Regions from separate parts of the Gardnerella washingtoni genome, predicted to be linked through region 2. Evidence: riboswitches for the same ligand, from Rfam matches in the RefSeq annotation. Region 2 holds a riboswitch; each other region holds the start of a gene.

Region 1 (4,289 bases), 430 kb from region 2:
TCGGCGCTGATGTGTGCTGAGGATGCAGCGAAAGTTGCGCGCGAGCTGAAGCGCGTGATTACTGAGTAAGCGCGCGCTTAGACCGTGCGAGCGTTTGTGGACTTACACACACTCTAAGTCCACAAACGCAGGGAAACTCATCTCACGTTTGGAGCGTGCCATGTGGTTATTTGCTCCAAACACGGGGAATTTCCCTCACATTTGGAGAGTTGCAGACTACATAGCACTCCAAACACAAGGAATCCCCCTCACATTTGGAGGGTTACGGACTACATAGCACTCCAAACACGAGGAAGTCCCACGGACTTCCAACTTAAGCGAGTTCCCGCTTTGACCGAGCTTGAAATCCCATTGATTTCAAGCTCGGTCAAAGCGCTCGGAGCGTTAACGCAGTGCGCGATGCGCTTGGTTGAAGAAATCGTATTCGTACACACACGACGTCATGTACGCTTGAGCAGCACGAACACGCTGTTCAGGTGAAGCTTTCTCAAAAGCATCTTCCACACACTCAATTGCCGTACGAACGCACGCGTCAAAGCCTTCCGAAGAATACATTTCAATCCAATCATAGTATGGGTTGCCAGGCTTCAACGCAGCAGCAAGCACATGACCAACTTCCTCATACAACCAATAGCAAGGAAGCACACTAGCCGCTGCCACTACATAATCCTCACCAAATGTCGAAGCAAGCAAGTGATTCACGTAAGCAAGCGTCACTGGCGAACAAACAGGTTGCATTGGTTGACCTGTTTTCTTAAACCAGCCACGATGCAGCTCAGACTCTGCCTCAATGCATCCTGCGGAACTTGACGACCAGTGCACACGCGCTTTATCATCATGTGCTTTAGCTCCGCAAGCCGCCAAAGCTCGCGAGTAGCGTTTCAAATATTCCGCATCCTGATTCAAATAGAAGTCAAACAAATCTTCATCCAAAGATCCGTCACCAAGCGCCTGAATAAACGGCATCCGCATAATATTATTATCGACATCAGCACTCGCGTTCCACAAAGCCGCAGTCCACTTACCAGCGGCAGCAATCCACGGTTTTCGCGCAACAGAATGAGCTGACACAACGCAAGTTTCAGGTTTCGTGCCGTCTAAATCTCGCTCATTAATTTTCATGTGTTCCCATGGTGTTGCCGAAGAATCAAGCTCCATCCTATACTGACGTGCCGCGTGGTTCACCGGCCCATGCCCCTTGCCAACATGCAAATCCGCTCCATGCGCAATCGCTTCATTAAGCCAATGCGTAGTCCAAGATAATGCTTCCGCAACGGTTTCATGATCCTCAAGCTTTTTTCCTTCTCGAAGCGCTAAACCAACGCGAGCCGCTAGAGACGACGAAAGCGAGCAGCCTGTGCCGTGCGTTGTAGAAGTGTCGACGCGTGGCGAAGGAACGTGAATCTCGGTACCGTCTGGGAAAACTGCCGTATTTCCAGCGTCCGTGCCGGTTAAGTGACCACCTTTCACGATTACCACGGTGTTGTTGTCGGCAGCCCAACGGCGAGCTTGTGCGCACGCTTCAGTAAAGCTGGTTGCAGGCTGTTGTTCACACAGCACAGCAAGTTCGGGAATATTTGGCGTAATAATATCCGCTTTTGCAGCAAATTGGCGTAATGCTTCTTCGGCTGATTGTTTCAGCAGACGATCACCAGAAGTAGCTACCATCACAGGGTCGAGTACGATTACTGGCACGGGATGCGATTCAAGCCAGTCGCGCACAAGTTCAATGTATGGTTTGTCTCCGAGCATGCCTAGTTTAACAGCATCAATGCGTACGTCGTCGAATACAGCTTCGAGTTGTGCGCGTAGGAACGAGGTTGGCGGAGTATAGACTTCGCGCACACCGCAAGTGTTTTGCGCAACTAGGTCGGTAGTTACGCACATGCCGAAGCCATGAGATGCCATGATTGATTTGAGGTCGGCTTGGATACCGGCACCACCCGTCGGATCTGTGCCAGCTATGGAGAGCACGCGCGGAATGATTGGATCGTCAAGTGACGGCAACGAGCTTTTTCGTGGAGTTGAGAAAGCTGTATTCGCGGTTGTATTCGCGGTTGTATTCGCGGTTGTATTCACATTAGTAGCGTTTACTACGGAAGTGATTTTACTATCGGCGTTTGTTTGTGCAGGTATTGTCATTATGTTTCCCTTCGCTAGCACTATCTAGATCAGGTTCTGCGGATGTAATCTCAGCGTTTTTGCTTGTGAATTATCGCAGCATCGCGCACTCCGAACCATCTTCGACTATATCGTTCACACACTACTAACGTGGAGAATTTATCTCACGTTTACGCGACGACCTGCTTGAGCGCAGCGATTGAGCGCGCGAAAGCAATTCGGAGCGGAAACTCGCTTAGGTTGGAAGTCCGGGGGACTTCCAACGCGAGTTTCGTAAGCGAGCGCGTTATCCGCGCGAGCGTTACTTGAGTGGGGTGTAAGTCCCCAAAAGCGCGCGCTTACGCATCACAACCTAAGCCACTTGAACTTGAAGAACATCCTACCGCTTCGAAGCGCTTCAGCCGAATCGCCGCAGTGCTTGCTGTCAGTAAGCGAGCCGAAGCCGTTTCCGCTAAGCACAGATGCCAACCATCCGCGCCTACCGAATGCGCCCGATGCTATGAAGAGCGCCATCAATATGCCGAATAAGAAGGTGTACGTAATAGCAGCGTTTCCACCAGTAAACGGCAGCGGAATTGGCGACACGTTAATGCCAGTAATCTTTATATAGCCAATGATTGCCTTCGTATCATCTTTGCCAGCATCATAGTGCTCACTCTTATTCTCTGACTTATCTTTTGTCTGCGCGTATACTGCGTAAACAGCCGTATTCTTATTAGTTATAAGCAACTTCTGCAATTCGTCAGCATCTACACTTGCGTTGCCGTTGGTATCGCGCTTCAAAATAGGCGTGCAAGTATCTTCAACAGGCTTACGATTGTTCAATTTTCGCACGCATACTTGAAGATTCTTCTCAACTGCATCTCGAGAATCAAAATCATCGCTAGCGTCTACTAACAGCTCTTTGCCGTTTACTTTGCCTTTAGCATCTGGATTACCAGTAAATGTAAACTTAATATCGTTAGCAGTAACTTTGTAAGGCTCATCCATAGACGAAGTCTCAAGCGAACCTTTCGCTTCAGCTTTAGGCTTTATTACATCAACCGGCACTACATATACTGGTAGAATTGACTGCGCTCCAGCAATATCACTAAAGTCAGATTTTGCTTCATAACCGTATGTACCTTGCAGACTTTCCCTAGCATAACGGTTTGAAAGCGAAAGCACATAGTGCGAAGAGTTTGAGGAATTATTAACGTATTTTATGCCTTCAAGACCACCAAGAACTTTATCTAGCGTGAATTGAGACGACTTTACATCACCCATTCCCCACTCTGGTATATCAGTTGATTTCGGCGTCATCTTGTTATATTGATCGTTTCCCAAAACACTAGCATTCATACCACTATTTGAATTACGAACTGAAACGCTATTACCGCCGCCATAATAACCATTTGCGGTAACCAAGTCAGGTGCGTTAGTAAACTCACCATTCAGCGTAAAGAAACCAGGACGATTGAAACCATTCTTACCCTGTTCAGCAGCAGCCTTATCTGTGCCATTAACAACACGCAAAGATGGTTGGCTCTTAGCAAAATCATCTTCAGCTTTCTTTAACTCGTTACCAGATTTGCCATTTGTTGCTTCTTTCAATTTTACTGGCATAAGCTTTAACGCATTCTGCAAGTCACCTAAACCTATTTGACCGCTGCTGCTCGCGTTATAGCGATACACAAGCGATTGATGACCAGGCGTGCCAACCAGCTCAAATCCTGGGTCGCTAGAACGTCCGTCAATATATGGCTTATCTTTATCCCACTCAATCGTGTAGTCAGCAGCATCATTACCAACACTTCGCAACCTAGCGAATCTTGTTACAACATTATATCTTGGTTCCGGCGTTACATTTCGCCTACGCCATCCACGCAAAAGAATAAACGAATCCTGCTCATTGCCTGCGTTAGAGTAATTGTTGCGTTTATCTTTCTGCTCAGTAGGCGCAACATACTCCCCACGCTTCCAAGCAACTTCTGACTGGTTTGCAGAAAGCGTATCATCATCATCCACGCTTATAAGACTGTCAGCATCTCCAAATCCAAGCCATTTGCCACCGGAATTGCCATTGCGTAGCACGTAATTTACAGCACGCTTTTCAGAGTCATTCAGCAGCAATGGATGCACTTGTACGACTTTCTTATTGACTACGACTGGGAAGAACACGCAATCTG
Region 2 (4,289 bases):
TCATAAAATTAGCACTATTGGGATAAGAATAAAAGTCAAATCAAAAAAATTTTTCATTTTTTAAATTTTTCATCATTTATTAATAGAAAACGGCCAGCCGTAAACACGACTGACCGTTAAAACTCAAAGACTTAAGAAGTCACTAAGTTACTTAAAACTAAAAAGTTACTTCATGTACTTCTTGCAAGCCTTGAATGCGCTGTAACCAGCATACTGAGCGGTAGAACCAAGCTCTTCCTCAATCTCAAGCAAGCGGTTGTACTTAGCAATACGCTCACCACGAGCAGGAGCACCAGTCTTAATCTGGCCGGTGTTCTTAGCAACAGCAAGATCAGAAATGGTGGTATCTGGGGTTTCGCCAGAACGGTGAGAAACCATGGAAGTGAAGCCATTCTTGGTTGCAAGTTCAATAGCGTCGAGGGTTTCGGTGACGGAACCGATCTGGTTCAACTTCACGAGCAAGGAGTTAGCTGCGCCAAGCTCAATGCCCTTAGCCAAACGCTTTGGATTGGTGACGAGCAAATCATCGCCAACAAACTGCAAACGATCACCGAGACGCTTGGTGATTTCTGCCCAATCATCCCAGCCTTCTTCCTGGAATGGATCTTCAATGGAAACGATTGGATACTCGTTGATGAGCTTCTCGTAGTAATCGAGCATGTAAGCAGATTCGCGCTCTTCACCATCGAAACGATACTTGCCGGTTTCCTTGTTGTAGAACTCGGAAGAAGCAACGTCAAGAGAAATACCAATTTGCTTGCCTGGCTCGTAACCTGCGGCTGCGATTGCATCCATGATGTACTTCAAAGAATCCTCGTTAGACTTCATCTTTGGAGCGAAGCCACCTTCGTCACCAAGACCAGTAGCCAAGCCTTCCTTCTTCAAAACATTCTTCAAAGTGTGGTAAACCTCAACGCCAGCGCGCAAAGCATCGCTGTAAGTTGCAAAACCGTAAGGAGAAATCATGTACTCCTGAATATCGGTTGCAAAGTCAGCGTGAGCACCACCATTCATGATGTTCATGTTTGGAACTGGAAGAATGTGACCATTAGTACCGCCAATGTAGCGATACAAAGGAAGCTGAGCAGACTCAGCAGCAGCGTAGAGAGCAGCGAGGGAAACGCCAAGAATTGCGTTAGCACCAAGCTTGCCCTTGTTTGGTGTGCCATCAAGCTCAATCATTGTTTCGTCAAGAGCGCGCTGATCAGTGGCATCCATGCCGATGACCTTAGGTGCGATTACCTCGTTGACAGCCTTAACAGCTTCCAACGTGCCCTTGCCCTGATAACGGGACTTGTCGCCATCGCGACGCTCCCAAGCTTCAGCTTCACCAGTTGAAGCACCAGAAGGTACTAAACCAATGCCCTGAGCGCCATCTTCGGTCTCCAAATAAACCTGAACAGTAGGATTTCCACGAGAATCCAAAATTTCGCGTGCGTATACGCTTTCAATAGCTGCCACAACTACTCCTTTATACCTATGGGTTGTGATGACTCTTCCAAGATTAGTGCGTTTTATGGACGTTACATTATATTAACTATCAATTATGCCGTGAACGTTCACAGTGTCGCGAGTTTGCATGTTTGTCCATGCCTATAAGACATAATAACAAACTGACACGGGGTGCACTGCTCGTTCATATAAATTAGCGAATATTGCTGAGAACATACCCGTCGAACCTGATATAGCTAGTACTATCGAAGGGAATGTCGAATGAATATTCGTTTTCATAAGCACAAAACTGCATGCAGTGCAAACAGTAAAGTCATGCAGAAAAAAGCCTCCCAATTATCTAAATCTTTTAACGCTTGGCTTTCTACAATAGTTATAGTTTTTTGCTGGTTTATTATTACACTCGGCCCTGTAGAAAACCGCGCTTTGCCTTCCCCATTCGAAGTTATAAAAGCTTTCGTAGATTTACACAATGAGGGAATACTGTGGCCGTCTCTTGCAATAAGCATTTTTAGGGTCGTTGCAGGTCTTCTTTTGGGTATTGCGTTTGCACTTCCTGCCGGAATTCTTTCTGGAGGAAGCGCAATAGGTGAAACAATCATCAACAAACCTAGCCACATGATACGTTCAATACCATTCCCTGCCCTAGCTCCTCTTCTCATTATTTTTCTTGGTGTTGATGAGCTTATGAAAATTATGCTTATTGCAATAGGCGTTTTTGGCCCTATGTATGTCAATATTCGCGATGGCGTTCGCAATATCGATCCGCGTCTTATTGAACTAGCTAAGGCCTATCACATTAAAAAATCGACTGTTTTTACCACTATTTTTATGCGCGGTACGCTTGCTAATTTTATGACTGGCTTACGTTTTTCTATTTCCGTAGCATGGGTCGCTTTAGTAACTTGCGAAACAGTTAATTCTTCTATTGGAATCGGCTATATTCTTTCAAGAGCGCAACAATTCTTTAGGCCAGACCAGATGATGGCTTGCATAATCATGTACGCAATTGCTGGTCTTGGTTCTGAGATTACGGCAAATATATTTGAATACTTGCTTATGCCGGAACGCAGAAAAGCCTAAATATACGCAATATAAGCCTTCTACTAAATGAATTTTGTGTAAGACATACAAAATTCCCCTAATACTTCACTAATTTTATAAATAAAGATTTGATCAATTACCAAATAACAAAAAAATAAATAATAAAAACACAAAAAACAAAGGAGCCAATTATGGTTAATTTCAAAATGAATAGTATAAGCAAACGCACTATTGCTGCATTATGTGCTCTTTGCGCAACAGTTGCGCTTGCATCCTGCGGTAGTGCCCAAAAATCCGCAAGTAGCGCTTCTTCTGCTAAGGAAGATACTGGTACTATGCGTGTTGCTTATCTTTCTACAGCAAACTATTTAACGACATTGAAGAACGAAAAGTTCTTGCAGGAAGAGTTTGGAAAGTCTAAAGTTACTTACACTGGTCCTTACACTCCTGTTGATGGTCTTACTGCAGTAATGAGCGGTAGCGCAGATGCAACAACTACAGGAACCGGTCGTTTTATTGATCTTATTGCCGAAGGACAGCCTTGGGTTGCCTTTGCTCTCGAATACTATAATGGTGATTCTCAAGGAATTGTAGCCTCTGCAAAAAGTGGCGTAAAAACCTTAAAAGACTTGTATGGAAAGAAAGTTGCTATTATTCACAATGGTGACACTGGTGACTACATGCTTCATCGTGCTTTTGATAAGAGCGGTTTAGATGTTTCTAAAGTTCAAAAAGTTGAGATGAATCCTCGCAACTTCCAGGCTGCTTTCTCTTCTGGTCAGATTGACGCAATTTCTTCGTTCGATCAGAATCTTGCAGCAGCTATGACTACTCCTGGATCTAAGTTGCTGGTAAACGCTAAGAAATATGGCAATATGAACGTTACTATTCACATCGTTTCCAAGAGCTTCGCTAAGAAGCATCCTGAGCTTGTGAAGAAAATGTATAAGGCTCTTGTACGCGAAGCAAAGAAGTCTCACAAGGAAAAGAATGTTATTGGCAACGCTTATAAGCAGCTTGGCGCGTCTGACACGATTATTAAGCAGATTGAAAAGTTTGACAATCCAACGATTCGCCCAATCGACGCTAAAGGCTTGGAAATGATGAAAGTTCAAGCTAAAGAATACGTTAAGTACGGTTTAATTAAGCAGGCTCCAAAGAATTTGGATGATTCTGTAATGGATTGCAGCAAATAAGCATCAATTATCTACAAGAATATGACTGGTTTCAAGAACATGTTTCAAAAGCACACTACGGAAAACGATACTGCGAAAGTTTCTAAAGAGCTTTCCGCAGATTCTCAAGAATCTTCTAGAGAATCGGATACTTCTAGTGCGAAAAATGACGCTTATTGCGTTAACATAGAGCATCTTGGCATCTCTTTTCGTAACACTAAAAATAGCACTGTAAGTAACGATGCAGGAAACAATGCTGCAGATAATTCTACTTTTGTGTTAAAAAACGTTACGATGAGTATCAAGCAAGGTGAGTTTGTTTCGCTTATTGGTAGATCTGGCTGTGGAAAAACAACGCTTTTGAAAATAATTTCGGGATTGCTTACTCCTAGCGAAGGTAGCGTTCATGCCACCAGTCGTCAGGCTATTGGTTTCCAGGATGCGAGATTAATACCTTGGCTTTCCGTAAGCCAAAACGTTGTTTTTGGCATGGAAGGAAGTAAACAAGAGCTTGAGGATATTGCTCATCGAGCGCTTTGCCAAATACAGCTTGAAGGTTTTGATAACAAGTGGCCATCTCAACTTTCAGGCGGTCAGCAGCAAAGAGTCTCTTTAGCT
Region 3 (4,289 bases), 250 kb from region 2:
ATGGCAATGATATTACTGGAGTCAAAGACCGCGAGCTTGCTAAAGTTCGAGCAAATATCGGCATGATTTTCCAGAATTTTAGTCTTTTCCAGCAGCGCACAGTATTGCGAAATGTAACTTTCCCACTTGAACTTAATCACGTTGATAAAAAGAAGCGTGAAGAACGCGCGCATTATTTGCTTAATTTAGTTGGTTTGCAAGATCTTGCCGACCGCTACCCTAGCCAGCTTTCTGGCGGCCAGCAGCAACGCGTTGCTATTGCTCGGGCGTTAGCAAATAATCCTTCGATTATGCTTTGTGACGAAGCAACAAGCGCACTAGACTCCACTACAACCGCGCAAATCCTCGATTTACTGCGCCGAATTAATCGCGAACTTAACGTAACACTGGTTATTATTACGCATTCGTTGGCAGTTGCGCGAAATATTTGCGACCGAGTTGCAATGATTGACGACGGTCATATTGTGGAATTAGGCGACACTACAACCTTATTTGCAAATCCACAAAGCAATATTTTGCGAACGCTGATTGCAGATGAAAAGCAAGAAAATCATCGTAAAAAGCCTGCATCTACTACGATTTAATACGCTCTACTACGATTTCATACGCTTAGTAACGAGGTGAAATAACAATGATAGAATCTGCTACACAATTTTTGAACGAATACGGCGACTTACTTGCTGAAGGTGTGCTCGATACACTAGTGATGACTTCAGTCGCAACACTCTTAGCATACGTTATTGGGCTTCCGATTGGCGTATTGCTTATTACTTCCGACAAAAAAGGTATTTGTCCGAACGCTCCAATAAACGCGGTTCTTGGCTGGATCGTTAATATCGTGCGTTCAGTACCGTTTATTATCCTGCTCGTTGCGTTAATTCCATTTACACGCTTGATTGTCGGCACTTCACTTGGCGTCCCGGGTGCCATTGTGCCACTTGTTATTACTGCAGCTCCATTTGTGGCGCGCATTGTTGAACAATCTTTAGCAGAAGTTGACGGAAGTCTGATCGAAGCTGCGCAAAGCTTTGGTGCCAGTAAATTACAAATCGTGTGCAAAGTGCTGCTTTGGGAGGCGTTGCCTTCGCTTATTCGCGGTGCCGCTCTAACATTTATTACACTTTTTGGTTTTTCTGCAATGGCTGGAACGGTTGGTGCAGGCGGACTTGGCGATATTGCAATTCGATACGGCTACCAGCGTTACCAGTATGATGTTATGACTGTAGCTGTTATTCTTTGCATCATTCTCGTGCAAATTGTGCAAACTTTGGGCGACACTATCGCGCGCATTATTAATCATCACGAACGCTAAAGCAGTTCTACATTTTACCAATTACAAACTGCCTGCATGCTACTAACACAGGCAGTTTTATTGTGTTTGAAACTAGTGTGTTTAAAGCTATTGTGTTTGAAACTATTGTGCCGCTGAGATTTATTATTGCTATGTATGATTGTGTTTGTCTTCATACCACCTTCGTGTTCGCTCTCATATTTGCAACATACCCCAACCCATGAAATGCGCATAATCGTGTAAACTTATTGATAATTCAACATTTTGCAGGGGTGCTTTCATAGGAAGGCTGAGATAGGTATTTAATACCTAACCCTTAGAACCTGTTAGTTAATACAACGTAGGGAGCAACGAGTTTAGTATGAATTCAAATTATCCATACGCTTCGATGCGTAATCAATTTAATCTCAACGCCTGCTTTATTGCAGACCCACAAGCTTGTAATCATCGACCACTTACTGACGTAGTTGATGATGCTTTACGCGCAGGAGCAACTCTTATCCGACTTCATTGCAACAATGAAAACGCTAAGGAAATTACGACTCTTGCTCGCGATATCGCTCAAATTATTGAAGATAACAATAAGTGCGATTCCGTAACGTTTGTTATTGACGAGCGAGTTGACGTTGCTTGGCAAGCTAGAAATCAAAGTATCAAAGTAGACGGCATTCATCTTGCACAAAGCGATATGGAACCTCGAGAAGCACGTGCTTTGCTTGGAGAGGACGCTATTATTGGCTTGTCTGTTGAAACTGAAAGTTTAGTCAAAGTTATTAATGAGCTTCCGGATGGTTGCATTGATTATATTTGCGTAACTGCCATGCACAATCCTGAAGAAGGATGCGAAAATACTACTGCTGCCTACGAATTGGAAGCAAATCACACAACGTTGGACGAAGCAAAAATTAACACAATTTGCGTAGCAAGTGATTTTCCAGTACTCGTGGGTGGAAAAACACAATTAGATGATGTAGCTATGATTGCTCGTACAAAAGCTGCAGGATTCTTTGTTGCTGAACCTCTATACACTTCAGAAACACCAGAATCCACTATGCGTGAGTTCATTGAACGTTGGAAAGCCGTACGCGGTGAAGCAAAACATGGTTACGCTAAACGCGTAATCGTCGCGGAAAATACAGAAGAAAAGTCTTCAAAACCATCTGAAGAAAAGAAGCCGACGTTTATTAACGCTAAAGAAGCAAAAGATGCAGCAAAATTAGCTAAGCAACAACGTGTTGATATTGCGGCTCGTGGTTGCACCCAGCGAGATAAGGCTCATATTCGCAAAACTACTCCTGTTCATTTTGAATATAAGTATGGTTCCTACGATTTGGAAGTTCCGTACACGGAAATTAAGCTTTCAGATACTCCTGGCGTGGGACCTAACCCGCCTTTTAAGGACTACAATACGGAAGGACCAAAGTGTGATCCTAAAGAGGGCTTGGCTCCGCTTCGCCTTGACTGGATTCGTGACCGCGGTGACGTTGTGGAATATGAGGGCCGCAGACGCAATCTTCAAGACGATGGCAAGCGCGCTATTAAGCGCGGTAAGGCTTCTAAGGAATGGCGTGGGCGTACGCATAAGCCAATGAAGGGCGCGGATCATCCGATTACGCAAATGTGGTACGCTCGCCATGGCATTGTTACTCCAGAAATGCAGTATGTTGCTACTCGCGAAAATTGTGACGTGGAGCTGGTTCGCGAAGAAGTTGCAGCCGGACGCGCTGTAATTCCTTGCAATATTAACCATCCTGAAGCTGAGCCTATGATTATTGGTTCTCGCTTCTTAACGAAGCTCAACGCGAACATGGGTAATTCTGCTGTTACGTCGTCTATCGACGAAGAAGTAGAAAAGCTTACGTGGGCCACGAAGTGGGGTGCTGATACCGTGATGGATCTTTCCACCGGTAACGATATTCACACGACTCGCGAATGGATTTTACGTAACTCCCCTGTGCCAATTGGAACCGTACCAATGTACCAGGCTTTGGAAAAGGTTGAGGATGACGCTTCTAAGCTCAGCTGGGAGCTGTTCCGAGACACGGTTATCGAACAGTGCGAGCAGGGCGTTGACTACATGACTATTCACGCAGGCGTACTACTTCGCTACGTGCCGCTTACCGCAAACCGAGTAACCGGTATTGTGTCGCGTGGCGGCTCGATTATGGCAGAGTGGTGCTTACAGCATCATCAAGAAAGCTTCCTTTACACGCACTTTGAAGAGTTATGCGAGATTTTCGCAAAGTATGATGTTGCTTTCTCTTTGGGTGACGGTTTGCGTCCAGGTAGCTTGGCTGATGCAAACGATGCGGCTCAGCTTTCCGAACTTATGACACTTGGTGAGCTTACAAAGATTGCTTGGCAGCACGATGTGCAAGTGATGATTGAAGGTCCAGGACACGTGCCATTCGACACTGTGCGCATGAATATTGAGATGGAAAAGGCGATTTGCCAGAATGCTCCATTCTATACGCTTGGTCCTCTAACTACCGATACCGCCCCGGGCTATGATCATATTACTTCCGCAATTGGCGGCGTAGAGATTGCACGCTACGGTACTGCAATGCTTTGCTATGTGACCCCTAAAGAGCATTTGGGATTGCCTAACAAAGACGACGTGAAGCAGGGCGTGATTGCATATAAGATTGCTTGCCACGCAGCTGATCTTGCTAAGCATCATCCGCATGCTATGGATCGCGATAACGCTATTAGTAAAGCTCGATTCGAGTTCCGTTGGTTAGATCAGTTTAACTTAAGCTACGATCCGGATACTGCAATCGCTTTCCACGACGATACTCTTCCTGCTGAGCCTGCAAAAATGGCGCACTTCTGCTCGATGTGCGGACCAAAGTTCTGCTCCATGGCTATTTCTCAGAATATTCGTAAGCGTTTTGGCGGCGCTGCTCAACAGGAACAGCTTGTTGAGGAAGCGCGTAGCCAGGCGATTACTGATGGCATGAAGGCAATGAGCAAGAAGTTCCAGGAATCTGGTTCGTCG

Evidence for each region. A riboswitch is a leader RNA that binds a small molecule or an ion and turns the genes downstream of it on or off. The one in region 2 is predicted to bind thiamine pyrophosphate.
Region 1: it holds a riboswitch for thiamine pyrophosphate, as region 2 does, so the genes downstream of both, HXT28_RS00450 (bifunctional hydroxymethylpyrimidine kinase/phosphomethylpyrimidine kinase) here and HXT28_RS02200 (ABC transporter permease) in region 2, are expected to answer to the same signal.
Region 3: it holds a riboswitch for thiamine pyrophosphate, as region 2 does, so the genes downstream of both, thiC (phosphomethylpyrimidine synthase ThiC) here and HXT28_RS02200 (ABC transporter permease) in region 2, are expected to answer to the same signal.

The regions. Positions count from the first base shown of each region.
Region 1 covers NZ_CP058398.1:152,872-157,160, reverse strand. The annotation lists gene thiM (hydroxyethylthiazole kinase) at 1-69, shown strand, start outside; gene HXT28_RS00450 (bifunctional hydroxymethylpyrimidine kinase/phosphomethylpyrimidine kinase) at 385-2,142, opposite strand; TPP riboswitch at 2,132-2,245, opposite strand; gene HXT28_RS00445 (cell wall-binding protein) at 2,467-4,289, opposite strand, start outside.
Region 2 covers NZ_CP058398.1:586,764-591,052, reverse strand. The annotation lists gene eno (phosphopyruvate hydratase) at 166-1,461, opposite strand; TPP riboswitch at 1,610-1,724, shown strand; gene HXT28_RS02200 (ABC transporter permease) at 1,768-2,535, shown strand; gene HXT28_RS02195 (ABC transporter substrate-binding protein) at 2,688-3,692, shown strand; gene HXT28_RS02190 (ABC transporter ATP-binding protein) at 3,714-4,289, shown strand, end outside.
Region 3 covers NZ_CP058398.1:839,642-843,930, forward strand. The annotation lists gene HXT28_RS03235 (methionine ABC transporter ATP-binding protein) at 1-584, shown strand, start outside; gene HXT28_RS03240 (methionine ABC transporter permease) at 632-1,312, shown strand; TPP riboswitch at 1,550-1,655, shown strand; gene thiC (phosphomethylpyrimidine synthase ThiC) at 1,653-4,289, shown strand, end outside.